DNA from 3 places in the Lysinibacillus sp. RS10 genome. Region 2 is predicted to be linked to each of the others. Evidence: riboswitches for the same ligand, from Rfam matches in the RefSeq annotation. Region 2 holds a riboswitch; each other region holds the start of a gene.
The links. A riboswitch is a leader RNA that binds a small molecule or an ion and turns the genes downstream of it on or off. The one in region 2 is predicted to bind cobalamin.
Positions count from the first base shown of each region.

Region 1: another riboswitch for cobalamin. It lies ahead of ACB089_RS14200 (ribonucleoside-diphosphate reductase subunit alpha); the one in region 2 lies ahead of ACB089_RS01180 (hypothetical protein).
Region 3: another riboswitch for cobalamin. It lies ahead of ACB089_RS09645 (energy-coupling factor ABC transporter permease); the one in region 2 lies ahead of ACB089_RS01180 (hypothetical protein).

Region 1 is NZ_CP167122.1:2,777,448-2,785,307, forward strand. Features, by position in the region: gene ACB089_RS14195 (ribonucleotide-diphosphate reductase subunit beta) at 1-452, opposite strand, end outside; gene ACB089_RS14200 (ribonucleoside-diphosphate reductase subunit alpha) at 465-2,678, opposite strand; cobalamin riboswitch at 2,841-3,028, opposite strand; gene ACB089_RS14205 (hypothetical protein) at 3,139-3,822, opposite strand; gene ACB089_RS14210 (ECF transporter S component) at 3,819-4,316, opposite strand; gene ACB089_RS14215 (bifunctional adenosylcobinamide kinase/adenosylcobinamide-phosphate guanylyltransferase) at 4,712-5,104, opposite strand; gene ACB089_RS14220 (histidine phosphatase family protein) at 5,053-5,652, opposite strand; gene cobS (adenosylcobinamide-GDP ribazoletransferase) at 5,625-6,401, opposite strand; gene ACB089_RS14230 (bifunctional adenosylcobinamide kinase/adenosylcobinamide-phosphate guanylyltransferase) at 6,442-7,017, opposite strand; gene ACB089_RS14235 (histidine phosphatase family protein) at 7,030-7,638, opposite strand.
Region 2 is NZ_CP167122.1:199,492-207,351, reverse strand. Features, by position in the region: gene ACB089_RS01195 (MATE family efflux transporter) at 1-249, opposite strand, end outside; gene ACB089_RS01190 (tyrosine-protein phosphatase) at 394-1,161, opposite strand; gene ACB089_RS01185 (ABC transporter substrate-binding protein) at 1,413-2,375, opposite strand; gene ACB089_RS01180 (hypothetical protein) at 2,377-2,919, opposite strand; cobalamin riboswitch at 3,085-3,278, opposite strand; gene ACB089_RS01175 (glutathione peroxidase) at 3,555-4,100, opposite strand; gene ACB089_RS01170 (hypothetical protein) at 4,296-4,844, opposite strand; gene ytvI (sporulation integral membrane protein YtvI) at 4,936-5,994, shown strand; gene ACB089_RS01160 (NlpC/P60 family protein) at 6,107-7,288, opposite strand; gene ACB089_RS01155 (ABC1 kinase family protein) at 7,633-7,860, opposite strand, start outside.
Region 3 is NZ_CP167122.1:1,881,465-1,889,324, forward strand. Features, by position in the region: gene ACB089_RS09625 (S8 family serine peptidase) at 1-3,035, opposite strand, end outside; gene ACB089_RS09630 (energy-coupling factor ABC transporter ATP-binding protein) at 3,477-4,313, opposite strand; gene cbiQ (cobalt ECF transporter T component CbiQ) at 4,313-5,083, opposite strand; gene ACB089_RS09640 (energy-coupling factor ABC transporter substrate-binding protein) at 5,089-5,361, opposite strand; gene ACB089_RS09645 (energy-coupling factor ABC transporter permease) at 5,363-6,109, opposite strand; cobalamin riboswitch at 6,367-6,552, opposite strand; cobalamin riboswitch at 6,961-7,145, shown strand; gene ACB089_RS09650 (ferredoxin) at 7,287-7,658, shown strand; gene cobJ (precorrin-3B C(17)-methyltransferase) at 7,663-7,860, shown strand, end outside.

The DNA of each region.
Region 1 (7,860 bases), 2.6 Mb from region 2:
AACACAGGCTCCGTACGCCAAAAGTCAAACGTACGATCCTGCTCATTTTTGTTTACAATACTTGATAGCACATAGGAATAAGAGTGATTATGGATAACCTCTTGCTGCGCTAAAATAATCATTAATGCATTTAAGCTTGAATCTGTTAAATAATCTGCTACTTTACCAGCAAAATCTGTTTGTACACTATCTAAAAGTGCTAGTAAACCAATTATTTTCAAAAATGATTCCTGTTCAACTGCTGATAGCTCAGGAAACTGCTTGACATCATTGCTCATATTAATTTCAAATGGTGTCCAGAAGTTACCAAGCATTTTTTTATACTTTGGATAAGCCCAGCTAAAACGCACATCATCCCAGTTTAAAATGTTAGAAGAGCGTCCGTTCACAATCCCTGTTGAACGGTTCGGCGCTTCTTTATCCATAATTTGTCGTTTCGTAATCGTTGTCATCGTTACTTCCTCCTAGCTTGCACAAGACTCACATTCTAGCAATTCTACAGACGTTGAGCGTACATAATAAGTCGTTTTCACACCACTCGCCCAAGCGTTCATATGTAGTGCTAGTAAATCCTTTGCCTTAATCGTATTTTGAACATATAAATTAAGTGAAATGCCTTGGTCAATATGACGAGCTCGTGCAGCATTTTGCTTGATTGTCCAATTTTGATCGATGAAATAAGCTGATTTATAATACCAAGTCGTCGTCGGTGATAGATCTGGTACGGTTACTGGAATTTTGTAATCCTTTTTCTCCTCTGAATAACTCTTTTGGAAGATTGGATCAATCGTTGCCGTACTACCCGCTAAAATAGATGTTGATGAGTTAGGGGCAACTGCCATAACATAGCCGTTACGCATACCGTTATCAGCAACTGCTGCGCGTAACGCATTCCATTTATCACTGTCATAGCCACGTTTGTCAAAATACGCACCAGTATGCCAATCTGAGCCTTCAAATAATGGGTAAGCACCTTTTTCACTTGCCAAATCGTTAGAAGCACGAATCGTTAAATAGGCAATTTCCTCATATAGCTTGTCCGCAAATTCTACAGCTTCCTCAGACTCCCATTGAATTTCATTCAAAGCTAATAGGTGGTGCCAGCCAAATGTTCCAAGCCCGATACCGCGGTAGCGTAAGTTCGTACGTTCTGCTTGTTTTACTGGAATTGTATTTAGAGCAATAACGTTATCTAGCATACGTACTTGCACCGGGATCAATCGTTCTAGAACACCAGCCGGTACAGCTCTGCCTAAATTAATAGATGATAAGTTACATACAACGAAATCTCCAGGCTTACGACGTGTTACGATAACATCATCTTCAAGGGTAATAGATTCGAATTCAGTGGGTGACATATTTTGAAAAATTTCTGTGCACAGGTTCGAGCTGTAAACCATCCCCTCATGCTTATTCGGGTTCATGCGATTGACTTCATCTCGATAGAACATAAACGGCACGCCTGTTTCAAGCTGTGAGCGCATAATACGCTTCATAATATCGATCGCTGGTACGACTTCACGGCTTAATAAAGGATTGGCGATACATTCTGCATATTTTGTACGGAAGGAGCCGTCACCTTTTTTCTCATCATAGAAATCTTCTAATGAGAAGCCCATGACCTCTCGTACTTCATGTGGGTCAAATAAATGCCATTCCCCACGTGCCTCAACTGTCTCCATAAATAAATCCGGTAAGCATAATCCTGTGAAAATATCATGGGCACGCAAACGCTCATCCCCATTGTTTAAACGTAAATCTAAAAACGTAAAGACGTCCTTATGCCAAACATCTAAATAGACCGCAATAGCTCCTTGGCGTTGACCAAGCTGGTCGACTGAAACTGCCGTATTATTAAGCTGTTTAATCCAAGGCAATACGCCACTTGATGCACCTTTAAAACCTTTAATAGATGAGCCTCGGCTACGAATTTTGCCCATATAAACGCCAATGCCCCCACCGTATTTCGATAATGTTGCAACATCTGTATTTGTGTCATAAATACTTTGTAAACTATCATCTACTGTATCGATAAAGCAGCTAGATAACTGGCCATGCGTTTTCCCTGCATTCGATAATGTCGGAGTGGCTACAGTCATATATAAATTACTCATCGCCCAATAAGACTCTCGCACCTTTTGTAAACGATTTTCTGTTTCATCCTGCATCAATGTCATCGCAATGACCATCCAACGTTCCTGTGGTAACTCTACAGGAGTTTTCGTATAATCACGGACAACATAGCGATCCATTAATGTTTTTAAGCCAATATATGTAAATAACTCATCTCGACTTTGTTCTAAATATGTAGCAAGTTCCTGAAGCTCCTGCTCACTATATTTTGTTGTTAAACTTTCATGATACAAACCAGCCTCTGTATAGCGTGCTAATTGTGCTGGGAAAACCTGATATACATCTTTTACTGAAACACCGCGACGCATTGCAAACTGGTCATATAATTTTTCTAAATAAATTTGCGCTGCAACAAATGTCCAATATGGCTCCTCTTCATCAATTAGGCTAAGCGTTTGTAAAATCATCGCATCCGCCCATGCCTCAAATGTGGCATCGTCATTTTTTCGTAGCCATCGATCCGATAACCTTACAAAACTTTCAAGTTCATCCTCCGTGTAACTTTTCTTTAGCTTAGCAATTTGCTGTTCGATTTGAATTGTCATATACACATACTCTCCCTTTCTTTCTCCAGACAACACAAAAAGCGATCACGCGTCCTCTATCGGTTGCGTGATCGCTGTAAAATCGGAAATGGAAATGAAGGACATGCACACAAAGAAGTGAACAAATCTCTCGCCTCCACTTCTCAATCCCCGAAGAATGTGTCGCTGTCTTGAACAATCGGCAGGTCTCCTGGCTCATGCTTCCTCCAAATGATCGCCTTCCCATTGTTAACAGTGGCCTCTTCATCATTTGTCAGCACTTACAGTTGCGGGGACAGCTTCGGCATAAGATGACTCTTTTTCCGAATTCCCTTTTAAACCACATTGGTACCGCTCGTCCAAAATACTATATATTGTGTTTTAATTTCTAAACAAATCTAACATATTGTGTTTATTGTTGCAATAGGTGTTTTGCCCCTTGATTTTTTTTACGCACTACTTTTTCTCGAAGCAAGCCCAATTACAATGCAGTTTTACGTAGTTTCTCAAAATTTCTAAGAAAGATTTTTTGTGCCAGCTGCTCTTTTTCTGGATGTATTCCGAGTAAAATGACTGCACATGGACCAGCCGTTTTCTCAACATTTAACGAACTTTTGACCTGTTGATTACCAAAAAGACGGGTAAATTCTGCTTGCAAACCTTTTGATCCAACTGGCCAAACTTGCTGTACAATTTCCTCTTTCCATGCCTGAAAAATAGGCTGTAGCTGGGCAACATCCTCAGGCTGTGCAAGGACTTCATTGCCAACAAGCGGCAGTCCATATGTATACCAAATAAGATGTTCATGCTTATATGGTGTACGTTGCTGCTGTTCACCAAGCATCGTTATGGACAAACCAGATTGTACAGTCGGCATATTGGACTCAGTGCTACCGTCTATTTGTGGACAAATAAGACCAGCTTCATCAAAAACTTGCTGAATACCTGCCACATAACGAGACCATGCCGCATCCCCTGAAAAATTAGCGAGTAGGACATGTGTAGGTAAAGCATTTGCGGCAAGCTGCTCTAAAAAAGTAACACGTGCTGTCAAGTATGCCGTGAGTTGATCTGAGGCAGACACAACATCTTGTGGTTTTTCACCAATGGCTGCGGCATTATCTGTCGTAGCAATCAGCTCACCTACTTTTATGGCATTTCTCAATGTAATCGCCCTGCCTTACGCACAAATACTTTAGATAAAATTGGCATTACAACTGCAACGATGACTAAATTAATTAGTGTTGCCAACGGAAGACTAGTAAGAGATGCCCAATAAAATGCCGGACTAATGATAAAGTAAAACGGTAATGGTGCCACAACGCCATTTAAAATCAGTGCCACAGGCCATTTCCAGAAATGCATTCCTTTTTTATGCATCACTCCGAAGATCCATACAACGATAAACATCTCTACTGCGATAATAATATGGAGTGGTCCAAGTGGGAAGCCAGAGGTTAAGGCCGTAATAAAATGCCCAATTGCCCCTGCAACCCCAGCCAATACTGGAGATAAAAATACAACGCTCAAAAATGCAGGAGCAGCGTCCAGCGCAGCAGTTGTAATAAATGGTGTTGGAATTTTAATAACTGCCCCAACTGCACAAATTGCCGCTACCATGGCAACGAGTGTCAACTTCATTAATCTTTGTCGATCCATTCCATTCCCTCTTTTCTTTTTAACATTGTTCATCATAGCGTGAGGTTGATTTCCGTTCCGGCTGGGCGCTTTGTTGCTGTCGCTTCGCTTTCGCACAGAAAACATCCGCTGCGCTCCAGGGTCTCGGGCCTACAGATGTTTTTTGCGCGAAAGCGTAGTGCTAACGAAGCGGCAGCAGAGGGTTTTGTTTGTGCGAAAGCGCAGCGACAGCAACAGCACTGATGTAGGTCATGAAGGCGTTATCACAGACGTGATGCTCTTAGCCTTCGTTCCTCTAGCGCTAATCCCCAGGGAGTCGCCCATCCTCCACTCCAATCAACTTATTTACAAAGCATACGTCCTTGGAAATCTTATCCACAAAACGAAAAGCCTAATAAAAATTTTTTAAAACTATATCATTTGATCTGTTCCCCGACACCATACCAAATGCGTACAACACGTTCGGCTTCTGCAAATAAAGCCTGGTACAAACGCCCACATGTATCACGCAATAATCGTGCCTGTTTTTCCATCGGCACAACCCCTCGTCCCATATCGGTCACAATTATATAGAGTGCACAATTTTCTTCAAGAGTCTTTAGTCTTGTCAAAATGGTTCTGACAATGACCTCATCATCCTCTAGTTCTTGTGTCACGAGCCACTTCTCTAGGTTTTTAATAACCAGTACATCACTGGCAGGAGTATCATCAGGTACATAGCCATCTACTAGCTCAACTTTTTGATCTGCAAGTAAATTCATGACATAGTCGGTTTTTCCGCTATAAGCTCCTCCGATAAAGACATGCATCTCTCCCCCTCCTCCCAAGCCTTTCTTGAAAACGTTAAAGAAAACATTTTATCATGCGGTGTATGGTACGTCCAAAAGGATTGCTCAGTCGGTGCAAATGCAACAAGAAGTGCTCGAATGACTCCACCATGCACAACAAGATGATAATCGTCTTCTCCTTTTGGTAACTCTGTAAATCCTTCAATGACTCGGGCACAAAATGCATCAAAACCTTCCCCTTTTGGAGGCGGTGACTGTACCGGATCATCTAACCATGCACAATAACGACGATCAGATTTTAAATCCTCATATGTTCGCCCTTCAAATTCTCCGAAGTTCGACTCTCGGAATCTTTTATCTGCCATGTAAGTTGCATTCGGAAAATAATGAGCAGCCGTTTCTCTACAGCGCAGTAAATCGCTACCATACACTTTCGTGATATCTTTATCTACAACAGTCAGCGAAGATACATCGGCTAATGAAGAATCTGTCCAGCCAATATACCGTTTTTCTAAATTTTCCTTTGTTGGTGCATGTCTCATTAAGCGCACATTAACAACGTCACCCACAATACAACCTCCATTCCTTCAATTGATGCACCGAGTAAATCCCCAGAAACGCCACCAAAGTTGCGCACCGTAAATTGTCGAAAGACTAAAAAGGCAATCGCTAATACAGCCATCAACACGAACGGAACAAACGAAAAGCCTATTACGATCAATAAGCTACTATACGCCACTACCAATGTTATAAGCATAAAGCAGATAAGTAATCCTGGCTTAATATGCGTTTTAAAAAAGTAGGCAAGCCCTTTTTCTTTTGAGCACTGTAGCGACATAAAATAAAAACTCATACCCACTCGTGTTAATAATGGAATAAAAATCAGCATCCAAAGAGCTAATTTATGCTGCACAAATAGCTCATGTAAAATAACAAGTTTACCAAGCACTAAAAATAAGACTGAAAGCACTCCAAATGCGCCAACACGTGGATCATCTAGAATTTCAAGCCGCTTCTCACGATCCCGATATGAAAAATAAGCATCCCCCATATCAATAAAACCGTCTAAATGTAAACCACCCGTAAACAAAGCGAATAATCCGACAATCATAAAGGAAAGCAAGACTTCACTGCTCGTCGTCCATTCTGTTAAACCATATATCACCGCTGCCACTACGGTACCCATCAGAGCACCTATCCACGGCAAAAAGGCGAACATCCCCGTAATGGTTACTTTGGTTAAAGGAATTTCTTTATGTACCGGCAAAACTGTAAAAAATTGAAATGCAAGTTGTATGCTCTGCCAGAAATTTTTCATCGCCTTGCCTTCTTTCTTTTTATTTTCAAAGCGCGTTTCATTATTTCCATTTCTTTACGATTCCATAATTGATTTCATACGCCTCATCCGCTATAGAAACGAACCATTGATGGAACTTCCCGAGCATTTGTCGGTATAATTCAACTTCCTCGTTTGTATATGGAGGCTCATCAAACAATTCGTTCGAGACGACAAAAAACGTCACCCTTTTCTCAAGTAACGTCTCTACCGCCCTTTTTACAACACGGAGCTTCTTCTCTAAACAGCCTGGTTGTGCCACACACGGAGTCCCTGTTTCAAACCCTTCGTAAAAAGCATTTGTCAGCCATGTCGTGACACAGTCCCATAACACGACATCTCCATCAATCAGGTTATTCAATGTTTCAACGATTTCATAAGGTGCTTCTATCGTTAGCCATTTAACAGTTTGCGCCTGTCTGTCAGCCCGATGTCGCACTATTCGCTTCTCCATCTCACGGTCCATCGCTACGCCTGAAGCAATATAAATAAGTCGTTGTCCATGCATGGACTTTGTTTGAAAGTGAGTAACAGCCGCATGTTCAGCAAAGTGGGATTTACCACTGCGTACTCCCCCTGTAATGAAAATCAGTGGCAATGATTACGCCTCCTATTGTAGATGTTGAATGTTACCGATATCTTTAACGAACAATTGATGCTCTAATCGTTCAATAATCGTTACGCTTGTACCATGAATGAATGGTTCTGACCAAAGCTGATCAATGCTTCTGCCTAAAATGGCGTTAACAACACATTTAATTGTTACAGCATGGGAAACAATTAATACATTTTCCTCAGGAAATTTATCTGCAATTTCTTTCAACATATACATAGCTCGCTCTGTTACTGCGCCGAAGCTTTCGGTATGAGTTGCGGTAAATTGTGCAGGATAATCGGTATATAATTCATAATCTAAGCGTTGTGTCTTTACGATGTCCTCGACCGTTTTACCTTGCCAATCCCCTAAAAAAATCTCGCGTAAATCATCCGCATGGTAAATGGGAAGCTGTCGATCACCGACAAGAATCTGCAATGTTTCCTTGGCACGACCACTCGAACTGCTAAATGCTGCAGCGAATGCAATTTCCCCCAAATGTTTTTGCAGTTTTTTCGCATTTGAAATACCATTTTCAGACAATGGCGAATCTAACCATCCTTGTAGACGATGTTCTTTATTCCACATTGTTTCACCGTGTCTCACTAAATAAAAAGTTGTCACTTTTCTCACCCCTAATTAATATTCAATTATGCCTCGGCATATTTACTTCCGGAATCGGCTTTGTGCTTAGGCCTGCAAATGTTTTTTGTGCGAAAGCGCAGTGCTAACGTAGCGACAGCAACAGATGTTTTTTGCGCGTAAGCGTAGCGGCAGCGGCAGATGTTTTTTGTGCGAAAGCGTAGTGCTAACGTAGCGACAGCAACAGATGTTTTTTGTGCGAAA
Region 2 (7,860 bases):
TAAATATTGCGACACAACAATAGAAGCACCATTCCCAACTACTTCAAGTATTAAAATGGCAATATGAATATATTGATTGGCAGCACCAACCCCTGATACAGCATTATCTGATAGAGCACTGAGCATAAAAGTATCGGCTAGTCCCATCAACATAAATAAAAATACTTCTAAAAATATCGGCCACGTTAAATGAAACAAACTTAACTTGTTAGTCTCTTTTCTCACACTTTCTCTTATTGGATCTGCCAATACGTTTCACTTCTCCTGTACGCGTCATAAAATAATAGTATCTTATCATAGATTATTAGGCTGTAAAGAGTTTTAGTATTAATTATCAAAAAGATTAACACTTCACAAAAAATCCCTTTCACGACCGTGTGAAAGGGTTTCCTATCAAGTTAAGCAATGCGCCTGTAATTGCTCACGCTTTTCTTTTGTTAGACCAAATTCTTGTTCTAAAAATGCTGTCTTTGAGCCAAATCGGTTATCCATTGCATCAAATGCCGCCTGTAAATAATCCTCACGGGCAGACATTAATGCATAAAATTGCTGTAATTCTCGATCATTGTAATCCTGCTGAATTGCCTGAGCCATCTGTTCTACCAAGGACCGTAAATGTATATTTGTATCTAAATAGTCCTCCATGATTGTTTCCTCAGGTACATCTAAAGCGAGCAAAATAAGTGCACCACCGATACCTGTTCGATCCTTTCCTACCGCACAATGATGTACAAGCCCTAAATTTTCAGGGTTTTGAATCGTTACCATTAACTCCTTAAACGAAGCATTATTAAAAGGCATTTGTGCATAAAATTCTCGGAACATCTCTGGATTTACAACCTTATAAAAATCTTTTTTTCCAGCGTTTGTAGGCATCTCAAAAGCATGATTGCCCTTTGCTGGAATTTGAATATATTTAGCTTGCGGGAAAATCGGATTAGGATTATTTTGTGCCTCATGGTTGTCGCGATAATCAAAAATTGTTTTCACACCTAGCGTTCCAAATAGCTCCTTATCTGCTTTCGTCATTTTGCCAAGCGCCGCTGAACGATAAAACAAGCCATTCTTTACAGAACGCCCATCTCTCGTCTTATATCCACCCATATCACGAAAATTATGAACAGCCTCAAACGGAATAATCTTCATATCAAACTGTTTCATTCACTGCACCTCCCTCTGTTAATAAACATTCTTATTTATATTCTATATAACAATTCGCTATAATACCAATTTTCGCACTAGGAAATGTCATCAGCTAATCTCAAGCTGAGTGATGTAAGGCTATATCCGAGCACTTCTTCATCGAAGCGGAGCACTTTACCTCCCCAACCGAGCAACTATCATTAGATTCACCCAACATCAAAAAAGCTGCCCTTGATAAAGGACAGCTCTAAAATACTTTTCAATATAGATTATTTAAATAACTCAGGATATGCTGCTTTTGCTACCAGCTCAACAGCTTCACCAATACGTGGACCTGGACGGTTTGAAATATCAGTATCTATATAATAAACCGCTTTGTTTTGAATGGCTGTGATTGAATTCCATCCATCACGTGCAAGAATTTCTCCCACTGAGTTTTCTACATATCCTACTGTTGTTAAAATGACTTCTGGATTTTTCGCAATGACATCTTCCTCAGATACCTTTGCCCAGCTTTGAACGTCAGCAAATACATTTTTCACATTTGCAGCATTTAAAATCTCTTGTTGGAATGTACCAGAACCAGCTGTATAGATGTCTGGCTTTGGACCAATTTCTAAGTAAATATTTTTTGGTTCTTTTACATCTTTGACTTTTGCCTGGACTTCCGCAATTTTAGCTTTAATATCTTCATTTAACTTTTCGCCTTTATCTTCAATTCCCATGACAGATGCAATTTGTTGGATATCCCCGTAAACATCATCAAATGAAGCAGCCGATTGGATGGCAAAAACTTTAATTCCTGCATCTTCAAGAGTTTTTAGCGCATTTAAGTTTTCATCATCACCACCAGTTGTATAGGAAATAACAACATCTGGCTTTAACGCTAAAATACGCTCACTATTGAAAGTTGTAGCAGTAGAGACGCGCTCAATTTTTTGCGCTTCTTCTGGATACGTATCATACTCTGTTGCACCAACGATTTTATCGCCAACGCCTAGAGCAAATAAAATTTCTGTATTACTTGGTTGTAATGAAACAATAGTTTTAGGTACTGCATCAAACGCTACTTCTACACCACGATCATCCGTAACTTTATAGCTTGTGCTCTCAGTTTGTTGCTCGTCCTTAGAAACAGTGTCTTTGTTAGCATTCTCTTTTGTGCCGCAGCCTACTAATACGAGTGCTAACATTAATACAGAAAGCCATTGTAGATTAAACAATTTCTTCATTTCATTGATTCTCCTTTTTCTTTTTCATTGGGTATGACTTACTAATAAACGGTATTTCAGCAATACCAGCGCGCTGATTCATATAGACAGCCATAACAAAAAATATATTGGCTAGTAATCCTAAAAAATCAAATAGAATAGCTGGTACTTCCCGTTCCTCAGAAACTTTGTGTAAAATACGGAATGATTTTTTCGCCTCACTACGACATACATGTAATGCAGCAGCAGCCTCTGTTCCTTGCGGTAATACAAAATTCTGAATCTCATCTTTCACATGACTAACATAAAAATCATAACGATCACTAAGCCACGCTAAATCATCTTCAGTTACTGCTAATTTCCCTCGGACGGAGCCATTTACATGGTAAGCCATTGGCAAAAAAGTTAATAAATCATCTGCCACTACCCTTACTGTCTCTTTATTTACTGCTACTAAAGCGACACCCATATGTGTTGTAAGACTATCTGTTCGAATTTCAAAATCTACTGTTGATGCCTTTTCACGCATAAATGGATAGCAAGAATAACGTGCATCTTTTTTCAAATCTAGTCCCCGCTTTCCTTCGTGAAAAATTCTTACTAAAAGTGAGTATACATAAAAAAACGTCGACCCTACTCCTAAGGGACGACGAAAATAGCATAAATAGTGTCGCATAGACACGACAAAGCCTATGTATTTGCCGCATATCCTCCTAGCTTCCGAAGAGTATCTATACGTTCAAATAAAGGTTGGTCTCCTGGCTTGTACATCCAATCATGTCATGAGTCATAAAAACCTTCCCATCCGATATTTCGACAGTGGTATATCTTTTATGATTCCTGTACTTACAGTTGCGGAAACAGCTTCGGTCTTTCACCGAATTCCCAATTATGCTTGTTAACACCTTTATTTTGCAAGAATAATTCACTTGTAAAGCAGTTTAACACATATTGATAGGAAAAAATAGCTTTGAAATGCACGGAAAACACATGAATACGAACAATAGTAAACCTATTTCTACATAGCTATACAAAATGATTCTCTAATCTAAATTCAAGAGATTTAAAGTTATGGCTCTTCAACTTGACTGCACATTCTGCGGGGGAACGCTCTCTGCAAACGTATCCTCCCTCCACACTAGGTGCTTTCATCAGCATACATCTTTAATCAAGAACAGATTCTAGTATTGATTCAAAGTTTTATAAAATTTTTTCAATAGCTTGCTCAACATCTAGCTGTGAATCTGTCGGTTCAAAGCGGGCAACTGTCTTACCATTTATATCTATTAAAAATTTCGTAAAGTTCCAGCGAATATTACGACCGTCTAAAAAACTAGGCGCAATTTGAATAATTGCTTCCGCTAACATTTTTTCCTGCATACTTGCCTTGCCAAATTCGCGATAATCTATCTCGTGCTTTAAATAATTGAATAATGGGTGTGTCGCATCTCCATTTACCTGCACCAGTTCAAAAATTGGGAATGTTACACCATAGTTGATTTTACAAAGGTGTGTAGTTTGTTCGCCATCCTCAGGATTTTGATTATCGAATTGATCACAAGGAAAACCTAAAACGACAAAATTATCCTTCCCATATTTATCATACATTTTTTGCAAGTCTTCAAATTGATATGTAAAACGGCACTTGTTTGCTGTATTAACGATTAACAGCGTTTTTCCTCGATAAGTTTCCATTGATAATATCTCACCGTTTGGCTTCTTGACTAAATAATTATAAATGCTCATTGTTTAACTCCTTTTATTTTTTCCTATTTGTCAGGTGTGGTGATGGGCCTTAAAAATAGGCATACGTTAGCACAAAAAATCCTATGATCGGTCAATAATAAACCTATATTTTCCTACTCAGCACGCCTGATATATTATAAACTATTTCTCTATTAGCGAAAGAATTTTCACAAAACAAATAGCCATTCCACGTCTTTAATGGATGGCTTTCATATATTTCTTTTTGTATTTAACATCTTTTTCTTCCGCAATTAAACGCTCCGCAATTTTTAGTAGCTTCGGGTCTTTCGTTTCATCAAATAGCTTTTTAAAAGATACAATAATATCATAGCGCATTAATGCCGGTTGTTTTTCGTCTAAGCATGTTTGAAATCTTTTTGCCAAATATGAAACGACTAAATCTCTTTGTACTTTCCCCGCTAAACCTATTTTCCAAATTGCCTGCAAAGTATGTCTCGCCGTTTCTGTTTTTTCATCATAGGTCACTGCCCAAATCTTTAAGAAATCCTCTAATACTCTCTCTTCTGGATCACTTTTTGCTGCCAATGCGCATAAAATTTGTGCCGCGCTTGCACGAACATGCCCATTTTTGTATGTAAGAGCCTGAACAAGTTGTTCCCAAACTGCATATGTCCAATCAACTGGTTCCTGCATTATTTTCATCAATTCTTCGTAAGATTCATATTGAATATCGCTGTCACGTTCTGTTAAATTACTAAAAAGTTGCATAATCTTTTTTTCCATGATTCATCCCTACCTTTATTGTTTCAGACCGTAATAATATTTTTATGTTTTATGGTACACTAAACTTACTTTGCGCAAAGAAGGTGAGTTTATGAATAAAATTAATTCTAGGAAACTGATTTTTAGAATGATTATGATTATTACTTTAATTGTAGCTGCATATTTTATTATCCCAGTTTCCGTTCCCGTTATATTAGCTGGTGTTACTGCATTTTTTTTAGAGCCAATTGTTATGTTCTTTAAACGGAGATGGAAAATGTCTCGAAAAATTGCAGTTGCGTTTATTTATATAGTGAGCGTTATTTTCATTACCATTATTTGCTATTTTACTATTACACAACTTATGTCGCAAATAATTTCAATTTCAAAGCAAGCTCCCTATTATATTTCAAAACTATCAGAAATGTGGCTTAGTATGCAAGAAAACATTTCTAAATACACAGAAGACTTCCCTCCTGAAGTAAGTGCCTCGCTTCAAAATACAACAATGGATTTCATAAAGAAAATCGAAGAATCTTTTTTAAACTTTTTTAATTATACTAAAGTTACAGCCTTCTTTGCTGAAATCCCAAGCCTATTTATCAGTCTTCTCGTTTATACGATTGCTCTATTTTTATTTATGCTAGATTTACCCAAGTTAAAACAGATCACCTATAAATATTTAAAGCCTAGCACTGCAAATAAATTGAAAATCGTCGCGAATCGTTTAAAGGATGCTATTTTCGGCTATATGAAGGCACATTTACTCGTTAGCTTTATTATTGGGGGCGTCACACTTATTGGGCTATTACTAATCCAACCAAAATACGCAATAACGATGACAATTATTATATGGCTAATTGATATTATTCCTTTCCTCGGTTCTATTATTATTTTGGCACCATGGGGGCTTTATCACCTGTTAGTAGGAAATATATCTATAGCTGTAAAATTATTCATCCTAGCTGCTATTTTACTCATTATTCGTCGAGTAGTCGAGCCTAAATTAATGGGTCACCATATCGGTTTATCAACTTTACCTACATTAATTGCCATGTTTATTGGTCTTCAGTTATTTGGTGTGATCGGTTTACTCGCAGGACCTTTTGTCATTATTTTCTTTATTGCATTAAAAGAAACAGGTATTATCAAGCTGAATTTTAAAATATAGCATTTTATATAAACATCAATTCAATTATCCCCCAAACAAAAAAAGTCATCTTTGTATTTTTCTTTACAAAGATGACTTTTTTGTCATTTCAAACGTCTATATAATGTAAGGCTTATTGAACACGACCGAAGCCTACTAAATATTGGTTCCACCAGTCAAGTGACTCAACGACAACACCCTTATTTTGAGCGTCAATCATCGTGTTGTTACCTAAGTAAATACCAACATGCGCTACACCTGAACCATAGCTGAAGAATACTAAGTCACCTACACGGGCTTCACTTGCTGAAATACGTTGTGTTGCTGAATATTGTTGTGATGCTGTACGCGGTAAAGATACACCTGCTTGCTTGTAAGACCATTGTACAAGACCTGAGCAGTCAAATCCTGTCGATGGGTTATTGCCGCCCCAAACATAGCTAGTGCCTAGGAATTGCTTCGCAGTGGAAATAGCATCACCTGAAGATGCAGTCCCTGCGCCAGACCCAACAACGACTTTTTGTGAATTACCTTTTTTACCATCGCTATTATTGTTTTCATTGTTACTATTGCTATTATCGTTACCATTGCCGTTTGTTGCTTGTACAACTGGAGTAACTGCTTGAAGTGCACGTAAACGAGCTGCTTCTTCCTCTGCTTTTTTACGTTCTTCTTCTAAACGTTCTTCTTCTTGTTTCGTTGCAATTTCTGCCTTTAATGCAAGAGATTTCGCTTCGTTTTCAGCTTTTTTTACTTCCATTTCGCTTTCCTTTTGTTGAAGCTCTTGGAATTGCTTTTGAAGCTCTTTTTGTTTTTCATCTAATGTTGCTTTTTGTGTCTCTAAGTTAGCCTTATCTGCTTCTTGTTGATCTACTAATTCTTGGTCAGCATCCATTAATGTTTTTACCGCTACGACACGGTCCATTAAATCTGCAAAGCTTTTTGATTCAAGAACAACGTTTAAGTAAACACCCACAGTGTCATCTTGCGCTTGATACGCAGCCATACGCTCACTTAAAATTTTTGAACGTTGCTCAATACGCTTTTTAGTTTCTGTAATATCTGCATCAACGTCTTTAATATCTGTTTGTACTTTGTTAAATACTTTTACTTTTTCATCGATCTCTTTTTGTAAATTTGTTAATTCTTCTTGTAGCTTTTTAACTTCTGTATCTATTTTAGCTTTCTTATCAATCATTTGTTGAGATGTTTCTTCTGCGTGCACTTCTGTCGGTTGAACTGTGTTAAATAATAAGCCACCAGCTAGCGCTAATGCTAGCACCATCGACTTACGCCATTTATTGCGCTTACCCACGTTACTTCTTTCCCTTCATTAGTCAATTTCGCTCTTGGAGTTTTAATGTAATCAATTGAACGATTTATTTTGTCATTTCTTATATTTATATTAGCCTTTTAAAGTTTAGCATTATCAGCACAACTTTTATACTATTTCACACCTATTTAATCGTTTAGTAAAACTCGAAATATATTTGTAACATTCGTGTAAAATATAAAATATTCTACAAAATACCGTTTCTTTCTACAAAATATCACTTTCAGCTACTTTCCTATTAGATTCACTCACTAATTTGTAATGTTTTTGTAATATTTCTCGACAACGTTTTGAACATAAAAAAGGTAAGGGAACATCTCCCCTACCTATTGCTTCATAGAACGTAACGCTTGAATAGAAAGCCGAACTAACAGAATAGCACACAAAAATAAACCTATATATGCAGCTGTATTTAAGTAAACGGCGTATGAATCATGAATAAATTGTGAGATTGCTAAAAGTGCTACAGAAATAATGCCAAAGGTAATACCAACGAGAAGCAAGACCAAACGGGAAAACAGATTTGTAATAAAACGAGCATTATGCTCATCCGA
Region 3 (7,860 bases), 1.7 Mb from region 2:
TTTTTCGCTTTAAAAGAAGTATTTACATCTGATGTTCCTGATATACCAAGTAGCAATTCAAAGATATTTTCAGGTTGTCCAAATGTAATTTCTGTTGCCATTTCTTGTGGATCAATTTGCATATTACCATTTGTATCTTCAATAATGGAGCCTGTGAATTTTAAGTTATTTTGAAGCTCTTTAGGTAATTTATCTAGCTGTTCATTTGTAAGTAGTTCAGAAGAAACAAGAAGACTCATGACTTCATCTTTGCCTTGCTGTTTGTAATAGTAGAAATCACTATCATCTTGATAAACTAGATAATCTTTATAGCTGTTACCAGGTTGAATCGTTTGAGCTGTTTTTTCTGTATTATTTTCTTTATTATAACCTTCTGGAATAGCTGCCACTTTACTTGTTTTAAGTGTATATGGTTCAGAAGAACGGTCACCAAAATTACTTACTTTTACAACATAGGTTTTGTCCTTTTTCAATGAAATTGTCTTTGCAACGTTTTCATCACTTGTTGATCCAAGGAATAGACCCATTGGCCCTAAATCATTTGTTAATGAAGAAATTGGTAATAATTCTTTTGTTTCTTCATCATATTCAAATACAGTACCAGCTGGCATTTGGTTCATACCTTTTTTAATGTTGAAACCACATATGCCATCTTCTTGGGCTTTAAATAAGAAGTAATCTTTATCATAATCTGATTGGAAGTATGCTTTTTGATCTTTACCAATATTAAAACGAATCGCTTGCTTTATAATTGCATCCACGTCTTCTGGATTTTCCATAGCATCGGGATTCATGAACATATTCATTAAATCATCTATTTCATTGCGTTTTGTTATTTTAGATTCAGCTAAAGGTACAGAATCCATTTGTACATCTTCTTCTGGCATTTCCTCAATTAATGGAAGTCCGTCTTCATCTTTAGGAAGGGTAACGGCTGCTCCTGTTAATGTGTAAGGAATAATTGATTCACTTACATTTTCTTTCGTATCAATGCCGCCGCTAAAGAACATTTCAAGCGAGAAGTCATTTCCGTTTTCATTAGATACGCTTAGTACATACTCTTCTTCAGGCATAACATCGACAATAAGGCTTACTCCGTCGCCTTTATCCATACCGTAGGATGCTTGGAGAGGATAGGCCTCTTCTGGTTCCTCAGTATCGACTGGTTCTTTTGCTACATTATCTAAGTCTTCTTTTAAATAAAGTTCCATAGATGCTGTAACACCTGGAATACCAGATAAATCAAATTTCAGTGTCGTTGGTTCTTTTACTGAAAATGTAAAATAATCTTTGTCACTTTTCTGATCTTTAGAAAGTAGGGTATAGTTTTTCCCTGCTGTATTGAATGGGAATTTTGCAATTTTCTCCATTTTGTCTATTTCTAATGAATCAACTGGTAATTCTTTAGTTGTTTGAGCTGTGAAGATGTAGTTAGATTTACCCTTTAAGTCGTAGCTGCCATTATGATCCTTTACGCCAACAAGAAGGGTTCCTTTTTGATCTGCTTTATATAGGTATCCTTCTTGCTTTCCAATACGAACATCATTCACGTTGATTGGTTCTGCTTTCCCATTTTGACCTTCAGGGTAGAAGTACAAATCAAATGCATAATCGTATTTATTTGCACCTTTTAATGTCAGTTGTGCGTATTCATTTGCTTCTAAATCAACCTTGTACCATTTCTTTTCGTCCGGCTGCTTGAATTCACCTTTTTCTGTATTTAGTGTATTCTTTTTGAGGACTTTTGCGTTTTTCATACGCTCATCTGTTGTTTCTGAATACTGTTTAGGAAGATTTTTTAAATCAAACTGTAATGCTTTTACAGGGTTAACAAGGCCATGTCCATATGTCAAATCATAGTCCTTCTCACCTAAATCTTTTGCCGTCATTTCGAGAATAGCTTCTATTTCATGAGGCTTTAAATTTGGATATTTTGATTTTAGTAGGGACGCCACACCTGCAACAACAGGAGAAGCCATCGATGTCCCACTAAATTTTACATAGGAAGATCCTTTTTTCTCATCATGAACTGTACTGTATACTTCTTCACCTGGAGCTACTAGGTCAACCGATGGGCCATAGTTTGAATAGCTTGATAGTTTGTTTCTATCATTCGTAGAACCTACGCTAATAACGCCTTCGTAAGAAGCAGGGAAGGAGTAATTATCTGTCGATTCATTACCAGCAGCCGCTACAACGGTAATTCCTTGATCAATCGCTTTCTGAACAGCATCTTTCATTAGTGGAGATTGTCCATACCCACCAAGACTCATGTTAATAACATCAGCGCCTTGCTCAATAGCGTAAAGGATACTTTGTGCAATGACGAAATCATTGGCTCCAGCTTTTCCGTTGAATACATCAATTGGAAGAATCTTGGCATTTGGATTAATCCCATGTCCTCCCACAGCATTATCTTTTGCCGCAGCAATAATTCCTGCTACGTGTGTTCCGTGATCACCAGTATTAGTAGTATTGGCAGGTGCTGCTGCATTATAAGGTGGAAGCACTTGAGATTTTAGATCTGGATGTTTAAAATCCACACCAGAATCGATAACCGCTACTTTTACTTCGTTATTGCCTGCTAATTCTAGGGCCTTATCAATTTCAAGTAAGTTTAAATGATACATATCATTTTTCTTTGGGTCTCCGCCATTGCCAAAGGAATGATACATGTAACTCGGGGAAACATTCTTAACCCCTTTTTGATTTGCATAATATGAAACTGCTTTTTCTAAAGTTACTCCTTTGTTAAGTTGGATAACATCGTAACCTAATGAAGGAATAGAGCGGATTACTTTTGCGCCAATTTTTTTATGCACATTCTTATCAAGACCAGAATGTTTGACGATAATTGTATCCTTACTAATCCATTCTTTTTGATTCTTTTCTGTTTGTTTCTGATTGCTAGCTACTTTCACTGACTCTGGGTTCTTCTCTGCTTTTTGTGGTGCTTCAGCAAAGGCAGAAGCAGTAGGCACCATTAGTGCAGCAGATGCTACTATAGCAAATGATTTCTTTTTCCAGTTCTTCAACTGTATTACCTCCTTGAGTGTTTAATATAAGTCACATCTATACTATTACGGATGAATGATAGAAAAGTTTCGTAAATAAGATGTTATTTTTCCAAAAGTACCAATCTATATTTTTCCTTTATGTAAAATCTATGAAAATTTGTATCAGTAAACTAGCCTTAGTGAAAGGGAAGGGAGAACGAATACCCTCATTAGGACTATAAAAAGTCTATGATTTCACATCCTTGAGACAACAGGTAATATTCGTTACTGAAAGGCACTGTCCGTACGGTGGTGCGAGAGGTCGGGGGGAGTCACTCTTTTAGATTGTAGTTAAGGGAAGTGTATCAGCTATAAGCGCCCAGCCTTCACTACAATCAACCACACGTTATGGTAATGAGCCCTACAAGTGGAAAACACGCAACTATAGTCCAAGAAATGTTATATCCTTAAAACATCGTCTTAAAGCTGCTCAATAAGTTTTTGTAAATCTTCCTTCGAACGAGGCATTGTAATGTTTTTCTCAAATAGTTTCTTATTTTGCAAGGCAATCGCCATTTCAAAGACCCATGGGCGTTCGAGATGGGCCCGTTCAAGCAATTGCTCTTGAAAGAACAACTCAACAGGGTCCCCATTATAAATGATTTTTCCAGCTTCCATCACGATGATTTGGTCTGCCCATTCATAAGCTAATGGGATATCATGCGTTGCCAGTAAAATAGTCCGTTCACCATTCTCTAATTTAGCTAAATACTGTAAAACTTGTGCAGCATAATAATTATCAAGTCCAGCTGTTGGTTCATCTAATAATAAAACAGATGGTTCCATCGCTAGTACTCCAGCCATTGCAACACGTTTTTTCTGGCCAACACTTAAAAAATGGATCGGTTTATCGAGTAATGGTTCAACTTCAGTTTGAGCAACAGCCCATGCAATATTCTCTTCAATTTTTTCAGTTGTCCAACCAAGGTTTAAAGGTCCAAATGCAATATCTTGCATAACAGTACCTGAAAAAAGCTGGTTGTCTGCATCCTGAAAAACAATTCCAACCTGTTGGCGCAATTCTTTTAATGCTTTTCTACTATAGTTAAGTTCCTTGCCACAAAAGGATATATTTCCAGTGGTAGGCTTTAAAATGCCATTTAAATGCTGGAATAAAGTCGATTTCCCAGCTCCATTATGACCAAGTAAAGCGATTTTTTTCCCCTTTGGAATTTGGAGTGTAAGATCTGTCAAAGCATGGGTTCCATCTGCATAAGCGTAGGATAATTGTTTTAGTTCAAAGTATAAATCTGTCATCAGAAAAAACCTCCATAAATGATAAGGGAAATAAAAATAGCAGCCATACCTAGCCAGTTTTTCATGGAATAGGTAACATTCTCCTGCCAATAGACAGTTTCTCCACCGCGTGCCTGCATTGCATTGTTTAGTTCACGACTTCGCTGAAACATCTCGGCAAATAAAGCTGCAATTAGCATTGAAATTGAGCGTAGCCATTGCATAGGGGAGCGGTAACCTAATCGAGCCTGCTGGGCAAGATGAATTTTTTGCATACTGTCTAAAAAAATAAAAATAAATCGATACGTTAGTTCCACTAGCTCTACAAATAAAGTGGGAAGTCGCCATAGTCGTAGAACATAGCAGATCGATTGTACGGATGTTGTAAGAATTAAAAAATACAAACAGCTAATGCTACCAAGGACGATGAAAAAAAGCTGCTGGGCTGTTTCTATACTCACGCGCCCTACAAAAATTGTCCAACCGTTAATAGAAAATGACCAAATATGTGTAGGGAGAGTGCTTGTTGATGGGGCTATAGAAATTAAAATTGATACTAAACTAGAAAGTAAAAAAAATCCCGGTAGTAATAGCAGTTTTGCATAATATTTAACTGGGATTTTTGCGCTTAAAATGGTAAAAGCACTCATTACAATAAATGTAATGAGTGAAATTCGTTCATCTCTCATGATCAGCGACAATAATAGTAGTCCTAAGGATAACGTCATTTTTTCTAGCGGATGAACTGACGCTAGCTTATTCAAATAAGCATACTTATCAATGAGTAACATATCGTTTAACCTTCTTTATGTTTGCCGCGCATAAAGCCGATGAAATAGCCGATAAATCCAGCGCCGATAGCAGCTTGTAGAGCGAATAATAAGCTTTCAATTTCACCACTTGGTGGCTCCCAAATGCTTTCAAACCATGGTTCGTAGTCAGCGTTAATTTCACCAATTGCTGCTTCTGCTTGGCCATCAGCACCCTCAAATTCTGCACCCTTTTGGATAAAAAGAGGAATGATAGCTAGAAACACAACAATTGCCAAGAGCAGTAAATTTTTTTTCATTTTAGTGTGCCTCCTTAGCTGAGAAAACACGTAATGCTTTTAGTTCGCTCACATTATATTTTTTCAAGAAATTCATAACGATCACTGTTAAAATTCCTTCACTAACCGCGAGCGGAATTTGTGTTAATGCAAAAATACCAGCAAATTTTGTGAATGATGCCATAAATCCTCCTACTTCAGAAGGGAAGGCAAGAGCTAATTGTACAGATGTAACAACATATGTACCTAAGTCACCAAGCATTGCTGCTAAAAAAACAGCTATTGAAAATGATAGCCCCATTTTTTGTGCGCCCTTAAATACAGAGTAAGCAATAATAGGACCAACAATTGCCATAGAAAATGCATTTGCCCCTAATGTTGTAAGCCCACCATGTGCTAAAAGTAAAGATTGGAATAATAAAACGATTGTCCCAATCACACTCATAGCTAGTGGTCCAAAAAGAACAGTCCCAAGTCCAACTCCTGTCGGATGCGAGCAGCTCCCCGTTACAGAAGGAATTTTTAAGGCTGATAATACAAAGGCGAAGGCACCGGATAAACCTAGTATCATTTTTGTTTCAGGATTTTCATCAATGGTTTTACGAATAGAGCGTAATCCTAAAATAATAAATGGGATCGATAAGACCCACCAAAAAATTGCCCATTCAATCGGCAAAAAGCCCTCCATGATATGCATAGCAAATGCACGATTTGGCACAAATAAAAATGCCAGCAAGAAATAACTAAGCTTCCAACGTGAGAATTTCAAAATCTCTCCTCCTAACATTATATTTTTCGAATGTAGCGTGCGAACGATATCAATTTCGCCTTGGCGTAATTGCGTCCGGAGGCTTTATTTTCATTCAGGAGGTGTTTTGGCTATATCTGTAAACATCTACCACCATGAGATGGAGTCTCTTCTGAATGAAAATAAAAAGCACTTCTCCGACTTTGGAAAAGTGCATAGCTAAAAGAGGCAAATAAAATTTTAATCTGCTAAGCCGCACACCTATCCTCGTAGGTTGAAACGATCACATATTTTTCGGCAGGTCTCCTGGCTTTAGTTCAACGTTTTATAGGCCTTCCCATCCTTTGGACAGTGACATGATCTATAAAACTCCCTAGTACAGTGGCGGGACCGCGCCGGACTTGAACCGGCTTCCCTTTTAAGCGAAATGGTATACACTTCGCACCGAAAAAGAATGAAGTTGTGAGATTTCACGACAAAGTGTAACATGAATTTCCACATATATGCTATACTTTTTATAAAAATTTTAGAATTAAAGGTCAATGTCGAAAATTCAGATAAATACAGATAAAAATTTCGTGTTTTCTCTGAATTTTTAATAAAAATGTCGCAATTTGAGAAAGAAATATTGAAATTTTTAAAAATTAAGATATGATAGAGACAGTTTTCTATCACAATCAATTATGCCTCGGCATAATTGCGTCCGGAATCGGCTTTGTGCTTGCACAAAGAACTCCTTTCCGATTTCGTGACATCCGCCGGAGGCTTTAACTTCTTTCAGCGGATGTTTGGACACTTGCTGAAAAATAAAAACCCGTATTCATCTCACCACCTATACAGGTGGGAGACTTGCTGAAAGAAGTTAAACAATTTCATATAAAACATCAATAAGTGCTTGAATATTTTCGAGATAATAGGGAAATCGGTGAAAATCCGATACAGCCCCCGCTACTGTAATAGCTGATGAAATCGCAAATGCCACTAGTGAAAACTTAGGAAGGCGCGAAAGTAAAAGGAAGCTTAAGTCAGGAAACCTGCTTATTGTGATAAATGCATGCAAACTTTTCGGAGGGAGAAGTTGAAGCGAGAGCGAGTACCTGTATATATTCGTTTTAATTTGGCTTCTACTAAACCTTTACTCTTCGTCTAGAGTAAAGGTTTTTTCTTTTTCCTAAAAGCAAATGAGGGGAGAACAACAATGACAACTTGGAATTTAGAGGGGATGAAAACGCATCTTTTTATTTGCAATGGCAGTAGCTGTATGAAAAAAGATGCAGAGGAAATTACACAGGCAATCCGTGATGAAATACAAATGCAAGCGCTTGATCAGGACATACATACGACTAGGACACGCTGTAATGGTAGATGTAAGGATGCATGTGTTGTTATCGCTTATCCTCAGGGGAATTGGTACCGTGTGCCGACTACAGAGCATGCGCGGGCACTTGTACAAGATTTAAATCATGAAGTATTACAAAATGAGCATGTCTTTACACTGCGTGAAGGTTCGTTACAGCGTACAGCACAAACAACAGCCATTAAAGGCATTGAAAAGGTGAAAGAGGGGTAACAAAATGGCGCAAAAAGGAAAGATTTTCGTAGTTGGTTTTGGACCTGGGGATTTTAAACATATTACGACTCGTGCTGTTGAGGCACTTCAACAAAGTGATATGATCATAGGCTATAAAACATATGTTGAGCTTATTCAGGATTTAGTAAGTGCAAAGTCAATAGTTAGTACTGGTATGACAGAAGAAGTTTCTCGTGCACAG